One region of the Paenibacillus nitricinens genome, then DNA from elsewhere that is predicted to be linked to it. Evidence: riboswitches for the same ligand, from Rfam matches in the RefSeq annotation. Region 1 holds a riboswitch; the other holds the start of a gene.

Region 1 (7,493 bases):
ACAACGGATAGATTACCACTAGGCAGTAAATCCTCTTGAACAGTCAGTTGCTCCCGCACATGTCTAAGCTGCGCTTTTAGTACAGGAACACTCTTTTGCAGGATAATGCTTATTTGAGGTAAAGATAGCTTTAGGCCATACCACATCGTTTTTACAAGCTGTTCCTCCCAAGGCAATGCCTTGGCAGATAGGAGAGACCGGCGCGTGTAATAATCAGCGCATTGTCGGATACAAGAGCGGTAAGCTTCGATAGAGAATAGCTGGCTGTCGAAGCTTTTTTGACGGAATAGTTTATGAAGCTCTTTAAAAGTACGGATAGTAACCTTCTCGGCTTCTGCTGATTGTTGTAACAACATAGAACTGAGCGCATAGATATCATTCGTACACTTTTGAACACACGCTGCAAATATAGCTCTACGGGGTGATTCAGCAGGTAAGGGGTCAGGCATGATAAACACGATCCTTTCAGAATGGGTTATGGGATGAACCTATAATATAGAAAAGTAAGAAATGGATTTGTTTATAAGCTCGGCGGTATCAGGTTCTGGATAACTATGTTTTTGAAGCGCAACACTGGATGGTTTATAATATAGCCGCCCTCCTCTGGAATCTCTCCCACCAGCAACAGCTCTGTACAGACGACCTTGCTCAATGTGCCCTGCCAAGGATTTACCCTGCAGCTTGGCTTTTAAATCCTGTAAAGCACCTTGTACTAGCTCAAACTGAGTCTGATCCCACTCTGAACCATGGGTACGTACTTTATCTATCGCTTCCTCAAGCCGGCAATGGTATATCATTCTGAGAAAAGAACTCCATTTAATAAGGTCGAAGGTTTGGGTATTGGCAGAGATAAGACATGCCCCCCAGCTGCTACCTCCTTTACAGGTAAGTTTCAGGATGCCATACCGGCTGCCTTGATGAGCCTCCATTCCATAGTGAATAGGCTCAGGTGAATCAAAGACAAATACTTCTATGCGAGATAGTCTTCGCTGGTCCATGACGGTTTTCTCCTCCTTAGGTTTCCAAAAGCTTTAGATCTACATGGTGAATTACGTTAGCCTTCTCTATACAGGCGAGCATTTCAGCTTCATACTCACAGACTGCGGTATGCTCCAGCCATAGTAAGAATCTCTGTTTGCGTATAACGGATAAATGTAAGGGAAGGTTGTTGCGGGATCTCATTGCGTACCAACCGACTTCAACATCTTTTCACGGTTCCTTAAAAGCGGTGAGACACGGAAAACGTTGGTGTGCTGACCAATCCTCAGCTGTTGCTTTTCTCGGATGTTTTTATATATTTCGTATATAATCGTTCGATCCAAACAGTATTCACAGGTAGATGGGCTGTTGAAATGGCGAAGTGAACTCCAAAGTAAACATAATTTAGACTTTTCGGCTCAAGTAGCCCTTACTGAGTTCCCCAATAATAGTGTTTCATTCCTTTCACCCCGTCCAGCATGCTATCACCCTATAGAATCAGGTAACGCAAAAACCGCAGCAAGAGGAGGACCTCTGCTGCGGTTTTGGAATACAGGTATATACACACCTGTGCCAAAGCGTGGCGGATCAAGGGTCTCTCTCTTTACGCTTACGAGGTTAGCTGCCGGATTCGGACGGTGAGAGTCGCCCTACCTATGTGAGACTTGAACAGTCTCCTTCGGATTCACCCCAAGTAGGCCATGTGGCCTGATGGTTCCCCCGTTCCCTGCAAAAGCAGGAACTCAGCGTTGAATGTATTTCGTGAAATAGATTCAACCCGAATCATACTCTTTTCAAGGTGTTTCTGTAAAAACAGAAAGTGTTCTTTTGAGCGCAATTTTATCCATATCCTGCCGACTACGACGAAAAAAGGATCCAAATAGGTATTTATTGCGCGTTATCGGGCTTCTTCCTCGCTTAATCTCGCTTTCTTGTTTCCTTTCCTATAAAGGCGATTTTTGGGGATTCCTCCAATTGTGGTGAATAAAATCACGTGGTATGCCCGTATTTCGCTAATCGATTCAAATTCGAGTAAACAAGAGATATAGAGAGATTGGATATCAAGTAAGCGCTATCCAATACGAAAATAGTTTTTAATTTGCATTATTTTGGCATCAATCAGGTTTTACAATACTTCCTGCATAAGGGTATGATTACTCCTGTTTCAACACAACAATCGAATATTTGATCCGCTTAATTTCCGTTAAGGAAAGCGGGGGAACCAACAATCGGCAGACGATGTGAGAGTCGGAAGCCGGTTATGGGGTGAATCCTGTAGAGGATGCGAGTGTGCTCGCATCTATACAGGTAGGGCGACTCTCACCGCCCGAATCCGACAGCTAACCTCGTAAGCGTATGGAGAGAGGATGAGTGCAATGTGACCGCTAGCGAGCCACAGAGGAGAATCCTTTGTGGCTTTTTGCTGTGCTTTTTTAAGCAAAGCATTTATGGAAAACCTCACGAAGAGGTCGTTATATTCATCATTAGCGGTAGCTTTTCTTTCAAGACCAGGGTGATCAAGCTCTGATCTTACAAGCAAAGCATTTGAGGAGAATAAGAGATGACAGATCAGAATGAATATGTACTGGTATGTGCGCCAACGAAGGCAGGAGAACATTTTATTAAGCTTCTAAAATTCAGAGGCATTAAGATGGCCGGATTGACCAACAACTTGCCTGAGAAGTCCCTACTTGAAGAGATGGGGATTGAGCAAGTTGTTCTAGTAGATACCCGCCATCAGAATACTTGGTTTCGCCCGCCGTTCCCGGTAGGCCGGGTATATCTGTTCGAGAGCAGCTTTACATTATGCTGCCGCTATATTCAGATGTGCCGCACTTGGACGACACAGCCGATTTTTGTAATCACAAGCTCAATAAATCCTAGATTGGTCTATAAAAGACTTGGCGCAAGTTATGTAATCTATTCCCACAGTGGTGATGCTGATTTTCTGATCGACAGATCACCTCATCAAGGATAAAAGAAGGAGTGCGGGAAATATGATGGATCTGTATATGGTGGCTACGCTAGCTGTGATTTACGGGTTGTTTTATGGATTTATGCGCTGGTGCGCAGGTGTAGTTGAGGATACAGGGAGGGATAAGCTGTGATTCTAGTAATCGCTGTTACCCTATTACTGTTTGTATATCTGGTTTACGCATTGATTCATCCGGAGAAATTTTAAGGAGGGGCATTCATGGGCATTTTGCAAATCGCTCTTGTAATCGTAATTCTCATCTTGCTGGTTAAGCCGATGGGCACGTATTTATATTATGTATTTTCTAATGAACCGAACCGTACGGATCGCTGGTTTGGAGGTATAGAAAAAGGGATTTTTAAGCTGATCGGCCTGAAAAAAAAGGACGGAATGTCCTGGAAGAAATATGCGCTCACCTTTGTTTTAACGAATATCGTACTGGTAACTTTCAGTTATATTTTTCTTAGATTACAGCGGGGACTGCCGCTAAATCCGAATGGAATTGCAGATATGGAACAGACGCTTTCATTCAATACGGTGATCAGCTTTATGACCAATACGAACCTGCAGCATTATAGCGGGGAGACGGGGCTTTCGTATTTTTCACAAATGGCCGTCATCACGATGATGATGTTCACGTCTGCAGCGAGCGGATTTTCTGTTGCGGTTGCTTTTGTCAGAGGGATCACAGGCCAGAAATCAGTCGGGAACTTCTTCGAGGATTTCGTCAAAGCACATATTCGTGTGTTCATTCCACTAGCTTTGTTAGTTTCATTGGTGCTGGTAGGCTTGCATGTGCCGCAAACGCTAAAGCCTTCGCTTGAGGTCACTACTCTGGAAGGGCAAACCCAACAAATTGCTATCGGGCCAGTCGCTTCTTTGGAATCGATCAAACATTTGGGCACGAATGGGGGCGGCTTCTTCGGGGCTAATTCCTCACATCCTTTTGAGAACCCTAATCCACTTACGAATGTTCTGGAGATTCTCTCCATGTGGATGCTGCCGGCTTCGCTACCTTATATGTACGGATTGTTTGCGAAGAACAAACGTCAGGGCTGGGTGATTTTTACTGCGATGATGACCTTGTTCGTACTGCTATTAAGCCTGAACTTTTATGCAGAATCAAAGGGCAACCCTGCGATCAATGCACTGGGAATTGAATCTTCACAAGGTAGTATGGAAGGGAAAGAGGTACGCTTTGGCATACCGCAGTCTTCCTTGTTTACTTCAGTAACAACCGCAGCTACAACAGGTAGTGTTAACAATATGCATGATACGCTGACGCCACTGGGAGGCATTACGCCTCTTGCACTGATGATGCTCAACAATGTTTTCGGTGGGAAAGGTGTCGGACTAATTAATATGCTGATGTATGCCATCATGGGAGTCTTCCTATGTGGATTGATGGTTGGTAGAACACCGGAGTTTCTCGGACGGAAGATAGAGGCCAAGGAGATGAAGCTGATTGCCATTGCGATCCTTGTTCATCCATTCATTATCCTTGTGCCAACCGCAGCTGCATTCCTGACCGATTTGGGGCAAGGAACGATTACGAACACTGGATTCCATGGGCTCAGTCAAGTGTTATATGAATATGTCTCTTCTGCCGCGAACAATGGTTCAGGCTTTGAGGGACTTGCGGACAACACAACCTTTTGGAATGTTACAACCGGGATTGTCATGCTGCTAGGTCGTTATGTCTCTATTATCGCAATGCTGGCGGTAGCAGGTTCTCTGCTTAAGAAGAAGCCGGTTCCTGAGACGATTGGCACGTTCCGCACAGACAATGGACTGTTTACGGGAATTCTGATTGGTACCGTAGTGATTATTGGTGCGTTGACGTTCCTGCCGGTCATTGTACTCGGTCCCATTGCAGAATATCTAACCTTACGGTAGGAAGAGGGAGAATAAGATGAGTACTGTAAAAAGAAAAAAACTGCTGACGGGACCCATACTCCTTAGCGCTGTAAAGGATAGTTTTATAAAGCTTAACCCAGTAACGCTAATCAAAAATCCAGTCATGTTCGTGGTAGAGGTCGGTACGATCATTGTCCTCCTCATGGTGCTGGCTCCTGGATATTTTAATGCAGAGCAATCGATAGGCTTTAATATCACTGTGTTGTTCATTCTGCTATTCACAGTGCTATTTGCGAACTTCGCTGAAGCATTGGCGGAAGGCCGGGGTAAAGCCCAAGCCGATTCGCTTAAAAAAACAAAACAAGATATCACAGCTAACAAACTGGTTGGAGGAGCGGTGAAGACAGTCTCTTCCTCCGAGCTGCGTAAAGGAGATATCGTCATCGTCAGTCAGGGAGAACTCATCCCTGGTGACGGTGAAGTGATTGAAGGACTGGCTTCCGTAGATGAATCAGCGATTACAGGTGAATCTGCACCTGTAATCAAGGAGGCTGGTGGGGACTTTGGATCCGTTACAGGCGGTACACGGGTCGTCAGTGATGAGATTAAAGTTAGAATTACAAGTGATCCTGGTGAGTCGTTTCTAGATCGAATGATCTCCCTTGTTGAAGGGGCGAAACGTCAGAAGACACCGAATGAAATCGCACTAAATACGCTTTTGATCAGTTTGACGCTGATTTTCCTGATTGTAGTAGTGACCTTGCGGCCAATTGCGACTTATCTTGGTGTTGATCTAGACATTCCGGTCATGATCGCTTTGTTGGTCTGTCTGATTCCGACTACAATCGGTGGACTACTCTCCGCAATCGGAATAGCGGGTATGGACCGGGTGACCCAGTTTAATGTACTCGCGATGTCGGGTAAGGCCGTTGAGGCTGCTGGCGATATTAATACCATGATCCTAGATAAGACCGGTACGATTACCTTTGGGAACCGGATGGCGAGTGAATTTGTACCTGTCGGAAATGAATCCGAAGCGGAGCTTACGGCATGGGCGGCTATCAGTTCCCTAAAGGATGAGACGCCTGAGGGACGTTCTGTGATTGAGCTGGCCAAGAAGCTGGAACGCAGCTATGACAGCAAGCTTGCTGAAGGTGGCGAATTCGTAGAGTTCAAGGCAGAAACTCGGATGAGTGGTATTGATCTGCAAGATGGACGCTGTGTACGTAAAGGTGCGGTGGACTCCATGAAAAAATGGGTACAGTCGAAAGGTGGAGTCATTCCTGCGAACCTAGACAGTAATTCTGATGCCATCGCTCGAATGGGGGGGACCCCATTAGCGGTTGCGGTAGACCATCGGATCTATGGATTAATCTACTTGAAGGATACCGTTAAGCCAGGCATGAAAGAGCGGTTTGATGAACTGCGGAGGATGGGGATTAAGACCATCATGTGTACGGGTGACAATCCGCTGACCGCAGCTACCATTGCCCGTGAAGCGGGTGTAGATGATTTCATCGCGGAAAGTACACCTGAAGATAAAATAGCAGTCATTCGCCGTGAGCAGAACGAGGGCAAGTTGGTTGCGATGACCGGGGATGGTACCAATGATGCCCCTGCTCTTGCACAAGCCGATGTGGGCTTAGCCATGAACAGCGGTACGACAGCCGCTAAGGAAGCGGCAAATATGGTCGATTTGGATTCTGACCCTTCGAAGATTATAGAGGTCGTAGCGATTGGTAAACAGCTGCTGATGACACGGGGGGCGTTGACAACCTTTAGTATCGCGAATGATATCGCGAAGTATTTCGCCATTATTCCCGCAATGTTCATGCTCGCCATTCCGGAGATGGAAGCCCTGAATGTAATGGGACTAGGCTCGCCAAGCTCAGCAATAATATCCGCCTTAATATTTAATGCAATTATTATTCCCCTGCTCATCCCGCTGGCGATGAAGGGTGTGTCCTATAAAGCTATGAGCTCTACGAAGCTTCTGGGACGCAATATTTTTATCTATGGGCTAGGCGGAGTCGTTGTTCCTTTTGCGGGCATCAAGCTCATTGATATGATCGTAAGTGTATGGATTTAATGACGTGTTGACTAATCACTGAAAGGGTGAGAGCATCGTGAATAACAGAAACGCCATGGAGGACACTGAAGAGCAGTTGTCATCATCGAAAGGTGCTTATTTCTTTATTATTGTACGAATTAGTTTAGTATTTATTGTTCTCTGCGGAGTGATCTATCCTCTGACAACTACAGCGCTTGCCCAGGTTCTGATGCCTTCGCAAGCGAACGGTAGCTTGCTTAAGAATGATGCTGGAGTAGTGGTAGGCTCAGAACTCATTGGGCAGAACTTTACGAACCCAGCTTTATTCCAGGGTCGTGTGTCCAGCATTGAGTATAAGGCAGAAGCTTCAGGTTCCAATAACTACGGTCCATCCAATCCGGATATGCTGCAGCGGACAAAGGACTTTATTACACAGTGGCAGCTTGATAACCCGGATGTGCCCGTGAACAAATTACCAGTCGATTTGGTCACCAACTCAGGTTCAGGGCTTGATCCGCATATCACACCTGGTTCGGCCATCGTGCAGATTCCTCGGATTAGCCATTTAACCGGTATTCCTGCGTCACAGCTGGAAGAGCTTGTGAATAAGCATACCGAGCGTCGTGACTTGGG
Region 2 (7,493 bases), 580 kb from region 1:
CCAAGCTCAGCGCCAAGCTCCTGCAGCTCCTGCGCAGGTATTCCTAGGCGCCACAGTCGGTTCAGGCCACGTAACGTAGCCGCTGCATCGCTGCTGCCGCCAGCCAGGCCAGCTGCAACCGGTATTCTTTTATCCAGATGGATATGTACACCACTCTTCACGTTATAACGCTCTTTAATAAGCCTAGCCGCTTGAAAGGCCAGGTTCTTCTCATCTAGAGGAATATAACCCGCTTGACTTGATATTATAATAGTATCCCTTGGCAGCTCAGACAGCTCTAAACGGTCTGCTAGATCTACCATGGTCATAATCATCTCCACCTCATGAAAACCGTCAGCACGCTTGTGCAGCACATCCAGCATCAAATTGATTTTAGCTGGTGCCTTCTCATACATTTTCAAGGCGTTCACCCACCTTCAGCTTTTCCCGTAAAAACAACTTAACATATTATATGAAAAACTTCTAATGAAGTCCAATAATAAAAGGGTGTCGCCAGTTGGACGCACCCTTTTTCGTTAAATAATTGTTCACACGCTAAAGATTAAGATTTCCGCGCGGCCTCTTCAGCGAGCTGAATCGCTCTTTTTACCATATTGCCGGCATCCTTCGCCCGTATTCCTCCCCAGCCTTCACGTTCCACAGTTTCGTAAAAACCAAGCTCCTTGGCTAACTCTGTCTTTAGTTCTTCCGACATCATGCCTCGTTTTCTGCGGCTCATTACGGAATTCCTCCCTTATGAAAGAAAATGATAAACCGATTGCTCAATTAGTATGCTTGCTAAGAACAAGGATCATTCACTGAATGTTTATCTGCAAATAAAAAACAGCCCCCAAAGGAAGCTGCCCGTGAAACATTAAGCTTTAATATACATAATCCGCATCTGCCCATCATCTTCACATACTGTAATTTCCACAGATTCAGTAAGGATATCGGCATAGCTATAGGAGACTCGCTTGAATGTTTGCTGCTCCTGATCCAGTTTGACAATAAATACAGAAGGGTACGTTTCTTCCAGGACACCGGTGCGTTCTACGGTTTTACGACGACCTCCGTTTGCACGCAACGTGATCTTATGACCGACGTGAGCTTCGAGACTGCGTTTGATTTCCAACAGCGCGTTATTAGCCATTGCCTGACGACCACCTCTTTTCTTGTCCATTATACAACTTCCCCAGGTGTTTGTCAAAGCAAATAAATAATTATAGATGATGAATATTTGGTTGTCAACGGAATTTTTTTGCGGAGAATCAGAGGCGAACTAATATCCTTGTTATCTGTAATAGGTTCAGCACAAAGCAAGAAAAATAACATTGTAGATTTTTAAAGATAACTACCATTTCACGCAAAAAAAGGGTTAAGCTCATCGCTCACCCTTTCTTCGCGTTACTCTATTCGGCCACTCCAAATTACCTATTAGCTTTGAAAAATATGATCAGTACATGTCGATTAAATTGCGGAAGGTGTCACTTTTAGTTCTGACAGGTTCTGCAGACGCGGCATCCCAATACGGAAGCTGCCACGGGTCTCAATACCGCCGATTCCCTGATTACCGCTAATGGTGTTGTTCAAAACCTCACTCAGATTCACCATATCCCTAATGGGCGTGAACGACGATTTTGCCGCTACATAAACTGGGTCTAAGGCATGGATCAATATCCGTCCAGGAGAACTGGCGAAATTGGCCCCTGCCCCCAGCAGTGCTTCAAAATGTGACTGACAAGCACCTGCAACAATCGTCAACGCATCAAAATTTCGCTCATAGTCCCTAGCCACCCTAATAGCAGCTACGAAGTTTTGCGAATTTTTATAGCCGCTCAGACTGTGAAGATCGTAAGTATGCTGTTGCTTCAGCACCCCGTCATGACCGGTAATCACCACAATGTCTGGACGCACGCGGGGCAGCAGCCGGTATAAAGTGTCAGCCATTGCGGACTCATGAACATGATGACCTTCAGCAGGGATCCGCAATTGTTCGTATAAGCTAAGGCTCTTATTCAAATACGCTGGATCGCCATCCAGATGCAGTACTTTCCCCGGTACTTCAAAATAAGCAGCTTCCTTAGGCGATGGAGCCCATGCGCCTTCTGATAGAGCGCTCCCGCTCCGCTGACTTTGCTCCTGTCGGTCTTTCCGCAGCTGTGTCAGTGATTCATTCGCTTTAATCTGTGCCTGCTGTCCTCGTTCCGTAATCCGGGTAGGAGGCACTTGAACCAAGTCATTCAGAGGAGAATCCGCCAACAGACGGAAATCTGTGCCTTTGATGACCGCTCTGTCCTGCACAATATGATCTACACGAAAAGTCAAATCTCCGCCATAAGATTTACGAACGACCAAGTCTCCTAAATTCATTACAACCACCACCTCTACCCCATCGTATGGGCAAAGGCCTCAGTTGGTTCATAACTAGCCGTGTTTTTAGCTTATACGATTCCAGCAGCCAACAGAACACCGCTCAATCGGGCGTATTCTTCTAGACTTAACGTTTCTCCACGACGGGTTGGTTCAATCCCAGCTTCTGCGAGTAAAGCCTCCAGACGCTCACGTCCCTCTTCAGGGAAGTAACGAGCCTTGAGATTGTTAGCAATCGTTTTGCGGCGCTGTGTGAAAGAAGCTTGGACGACCTCAAAGAAATGCTTCTCACTCTCAACTTCTACCGGTGGACGCTCTCTTACCTTTAGACGGATTACAGCGGACTCCACATTAGGTTGAGGAATGAATACTGTACGCGGCACAATGCAGACGAGCTCAGGCTCGCTGTAATACTGCACGGCAATGCTAAGGCTTCCGTATTCCTTCCCACCCGGAGAAGCAGCCATACGCTCCGCAACCTCTTTCTGAATCATTACAACGATGTTATCAAGTGGAAGCTTCTCTTCGAGCAGCTTCATCAGAATCGGAGTAGTTACATAATACGGCAGATTGGCAACTACGCTTACCTTGTTCACGGATGCAAAATCTTCTTTGAACAACTCCTGCAGATTTACATTCAGAACATCATCATTACGAACCTTAACATGCGGATAAGGGGAAAGTACGTCCCTTAAAATAGGAATCAATCTACGGTCGATCTCCACAGCGGTTACCGCTCCAGATGTTAGCGCCAAACGTTCTGTCAGCGCCCCAATGCCGGGACCGATCTCCAATGCCCCAGAGCCGCTATCTAGCCCGGCAGCGTCTACAATCTTGTCCAATATATTTTGATCGATCAAAAAATTCTGTCCTAAGCTCTTCTTGAACTTGAATCCATAACGTTGAATAATTTCTTTCGTCCGTTTTGGAGTTGAAATTTCCTCTCTACCACTCATGAAGTAATGCCCCCCTGATCAATTTGGGCGAGAGCTCCGGCAAATTCCTCCCGCGTAATTCCAAACATCGCCAGCCGCTTGTACAGCTGCTTGCCATTACAATATCCGATTCCAAGCAAATTACCAAGTGCCATACGTCTTTCAGCTGCCCGAGGGTGTACAAGCATTCCAGCGGCCATTAGATCTTCAAGTCCGATTAAAGCAGGTGCTCCTTCAAAAGAGGTATGTACATTCCGCAGCGCATGACGAATCGCCTCTGGAGAAGCGTTCTCCACACCGATATCTCCTTTGCGGGTTGCGTCCTTCTCCGGAATGAAGGCATGCTTGCAGCCCGGCACCTTTGCAGACACAATCTTGCGAATTCGTTCACCGGCGTGATCTGGGTCCGTAAGAATAATCACCCCTCTACGCTCCATAGCAAGCGCGATCTTCCCAATTACGGTCCGGTCTACAGCCGAGCCCCCAGTTTCAATCGTATCTGCTTCTACAGCGCGTTTAACAGCGACGGTATCACTCTTACCTTCGACGACAATTAGTTCCTTAATCATATCTCTGACTCCTTCCAAAAAAAGCAAAAAAGAAGAGGTTTCGCTCCTCTTCTTTTGGTTAAAGAATGTATAAGTGATGAGCGGTTGCTCTGCGATCAACGAAATGATCATCTGGCGTTCCTTAACGGTTATCATCACTATAGCTTATCAAAGAATAATTTGCAAAAGCTTCAGCCTAGTTTAACTCCGGCTTCACAGGTCCAATCACATAAATGGTTCGTGATTTACGACCGAAATTACGAACATGGCTCAGTGAATCGTAGTAGACATCTACTTTATTGCCCTTAATGGCGCCGCCAGTATCTTCTGCTCGGCGGAATCCAAGTCCCTCGATATATACCCACCAGCCAATAGGAATTACATTCGGGTCTACTGCAATTGTGCGACCTTCCGTTACGCGTGTTCCGGAAGCCGTTTTGGTACCTATACCTGCCTCTTCTGACGAATAGGCTGTCATGGAGACATTCTTAATCATCTTCTTGTACTCAAAGTCTACGCCAGCCTTGCTTGTGACGTTATTAGTCTTGGCGCTAACTTTAGCCGTTTTTGAAGTAGTGTTTGATTTGGAAGTTGTTGTAGTCTTAGCTACAGCCGGCTTAGGAAGTGCTTTGGTACCAACGGCAATAATCTTATCTTTCGTTACCGTTTGTACTTCCTTACCAATCATGCGCATAGAGGCCAGTTCTCCGTCTTGGTAGATCTTTTCAATATGCTGAATCATGACGCCTGGTTTGCCTGCCTGTGCCACTCTAACTGTTCCCACAGTAAGGGAGGGGTCTGCTGTCTTGATGACTCTGAAGGGTAAGTTAGTTGTTCGCTGTACGGTCTGTTTGTTGATGCGAACAATCTTAACCTCCATGTTTGCAGAAATGGTGGTGTCTAACGAAGGGAAAATCTTATCATGACCTTCTAGGGTAATGCCCATTTTCTCAATTGCTTTACCAATTGTATCCTCGGTCGTATATAACGTTTTTGTTGCTCCATCCGCAGTAAGACTAATTTTCTGCGCACGATTGATAACGACACGGTCACCGTCTTTTATTTCATCACTCAGACCTAAAGATAGTTCATCATGCGGCTGTAGCGAAATTTGCTCTTTCTCCAACACATCACCAAGAAGCGCTTCCCGCGTTTCAAGCGTCTGTGTTTGCCCGTCTATTACTAAAAATAATTGTTTGTTACTTTGACCGTGTACGTACAGCAGAATAAGTAACGCGATAGCGACTGAAATCACGCCTGCAAGTAAAAGCACGCGAGTATTTACTTGCTCCCACCGTAATGCGAAAGACCTGCTGGATGACTGCGAATCATGGGATACTTCTGGTTGGAATACGCCCATTCTCTCCATCCTCCTTACATAGCCCCGTCGTCAATTGTATATCATGAGGACTGAATTCCTTTGACGAAACTATTTGAGATTGTCACAGGACACGCACGTAATAACTTAGCGTCTCCTGCTCATGGATCGCCTGCTCGGCACAGCTACTCCCACCCCTGTTATATAACAGTATGTGGGTAACATTCTATTTATTCAAAAATAAAAAAGCCTAAAAAGAGTTCAACTGAGGACTCTTTCGTGGCTTCTCCAATATCAGAATAGAGAATGCTTATGCACGAGGTTGCCTCTCTTACTTGCGCTTACGGGGTTAGCTGTCGGGTTCGGACGAAAGAGAGACGCCCTATTTCAGGTCACCCGCTCATGGCGGTTGCCCTTAAATTCACCCCAAAGACCACGTGAAGAAATCAAATACTGTCCTACGGCACGTCTAAACCGTATTTTAAATACAGGCATGCGGCAGGTCAATATTGGTTCCCCCGTTCTCCATACGGAGACTCAGCGAGACGATCCATGAATATATGGCTGTCACTGTAACACAGCTCACATCACTGAAAAGATGATATCCTGTTTTGATGCATGTTGTAAAGGACGATTCAACCACGTTTAAGCAAAAATATGGTTAAAATATTGTAATATTCAGCCGTTTTTATATTAAAAAAGTTTAATATATCGGCCATTCTCTATTTTTCGCCTGTTTTTCTTCCGTTTTCACTCAATCCCAAATCGTTCCAGTGCGTTCGCATACGTTATATTAGCCAATTCTTCCCATGTTAACCCTTTAATTTCAGCTGCTGCCTCTGCTACCAGCTTCACATGAGCGCTCTCATTTCGCTTTCCGCGGAAGGGGTGCGGAGTCAAATATGGAGCATCGGTTTCAATCAATAATCGGTCTAGAGGGGTCTGCGCAAGTACTTCTTTTGGCACTCTTGCATTTTTGAACGTAATAGGTCCTCCAAAGGATAAATGAAAACCAAGATTCAAGCACATCTTAGCTGTTTCCCAGCTTCCTGAGAACGAGTGCATCACGCCTCCAACCTCATTTGCTTTTTCCTCCCGTAAAATCCGTACAACATCCTCATGGGCATCACGATCATGAATACAAATCGGCATATTCAGTTCGCGGGCTAGTCCAATTTGCTTGCGAAAAACTTCATGCTGCACATCCTTGGGAGAAGTATCCCAGTAATAATCCAGTCCGATTTCACCGATCGCCACTACTTTCTTATGACTGCATAGAGAAGCGATCCAATCGAGATCTCCATCCTTCATATCAATCGCATCCTGAGGATGCCAACCCACTGCCGCATAAATATAATCGTAAGATTCCGCCAGCTTCATCGTTGAGGGAATCGTCTCCCGATTAAATCCGATATTAATCATCTTGCTAACTCCTGCTTCTACAGCACGAGCGATAACTTCTTCGCGATCCTCGTCGAATTGAGGCGCATCCAGATGCGTATGTGTGTCAAACAGATACATTTTAACCTTCACTCCTTGTCAAAAATGCTATATTTTTTTGTATTATTTTGCAAAAATCTCTGCGATAGAAGAAGGCAATCGTGTAAGCACTTTTCTCAACTTATCCTGAGGAAAATAAAGATGATATCTGCCACGATGAATGCCGCTAATAGAACGTACAATATCGGATACCTCTGAAATTTCCCGCAGATGATCATGCCGATCAAGCAGCAGAATTTGTTTATTGTCAAAAGCTTCTCCCGGACGGAACACATCATAGGGCAGATCTGTCGGAAAATCAATCTCCAAATCATATTCTGGGTGAAGACCCGCTGCCGCAAAACTGCTGCGAATTTCACTAATCATATCTGTATCGAGATTCTCCATCTCAACGTATTTATACAGTTTACGATGAATAAAACGGGTGCACAAGTCGCTTAGTAGCTCATCTTTTTCAAGCGTCCACTGCATAAAAGCCGTCTGTACCAATGCTTCATCCAGCATTAAATATTGCTTTACTGTCACCTCACCACGGAACAAATCCTCCAGCGGATTAATCATGAAACTAAAATTGTACCCCTCTTGGAAAAGCTCCTTGGCTCTGCGGAAAATTTGTCGCAAAATAATCTCTGAGCTACGTGTCACCGGATGAAAATACACTTGCCAGTACATTTGATAACGCGACATTAAATAATCTTCAATGGCATGCATTCCCGATTCTTTTACAACAACTCGACCATTATAAGGACGCAGCATTCTTAAAATCCGATCAATGTCGATCGTTCCATAGTTTACACCTGTATAGTACGCATCACGCAGCAAATAATCCATGCGATCAGCATC

The links. A riboswitch is a leader RNA that binds a small molecule or an ion and turns the genes downstream of it on or off. The one in region 1 is predicted to bind cyclic di-AMP.
Region 2: it holds a riboswitch for cyclic di-AMP, as region 1 does, so the genes downstream of both, ACN6KS_RS00190 (ubiquitin-like domain-containing protein) here and ACN6KS_RS02825 (hypothetical protein) in region 1, are expected to answer to the same signal.

The regions. Positions count from the first base shown of each region.
Region 1 covers NZ_CP183948.1:620,356-627,848, forward strand. Annotated here, with positions in the region: gene ACN6KS_RS02815 (hypothetical protein) at 1-449, opposite strand, end outside; gene ACN6KS_RS02820 (hypothetical protein) at 489-998, opposite strand; cyclic di-AMP (ydaO/yuaA leader) riboswitch at 1,572-1,737, opposite strand; cyclic di-AMP (ydaO/yuaA leader) riboswitch at 2,160-2,349, shown strand; gene ACN6KS_RS02825 (hypothetical protein) at 2,540-2,956, shown strand; gene kdpF (K(+)-transporting ATPase subunit F) at 3,083-3,160, shown strand; gene kdpA (potassium-transporting ATPase subunit KdpA) at 3,173-4,849, shown strand; gene kdpB (potassium-transporting ATPase subunit KdpB) at 4,866-6,899, shown strand; gene kdpC (potassium-transporting ATPase subunit KdpC) at 6,955-7,493, shown strand, end outside.
Region 2 covers NZ_CP183948.1:40,385-47,877, reverse strand. Annotated here, with positions in the region: gene ispE (4-(cytidine 5'-diphospho)-2-C-methyl-D-erythritol kinase) at 1-401, opposite strand, end outside; gene ACN6KS_RS00215 (small, acid-soluble spore protein, alpha/beta type) at 542-718, opposite strand; gene veg (biofilm formation stimulator Veg) at 854-1,129, opposite strand; gene yabG (sporulation peptidase YabG) at 1,447-2,349, opposite strand; gene rsmA (16S rRNA (adenine(1518)-N(6)/adenine(1519)-N(6))-dimethyltransferase RsmA) at 2,421-3,305, opposite strand; gene rnmV (ribonuclease M5) at 3,302-3,853, opposite strand; gene ACN6KS_RS00190 (ubiquitin-like domain-containing protein) at 4,029-5,192, opposite strand; cyclic di-AMP (ydaO/yuaA leader) riboswitch at 5,474-5,703, opposite strand; gene ACN6KS_RS00185 (TatD family hydrolase) at 5,901-6,671, opposite strand; gene ACN6KS_RS00180 (HD domain-containing protein) at 6,714-7,493, opposite strand, start outside.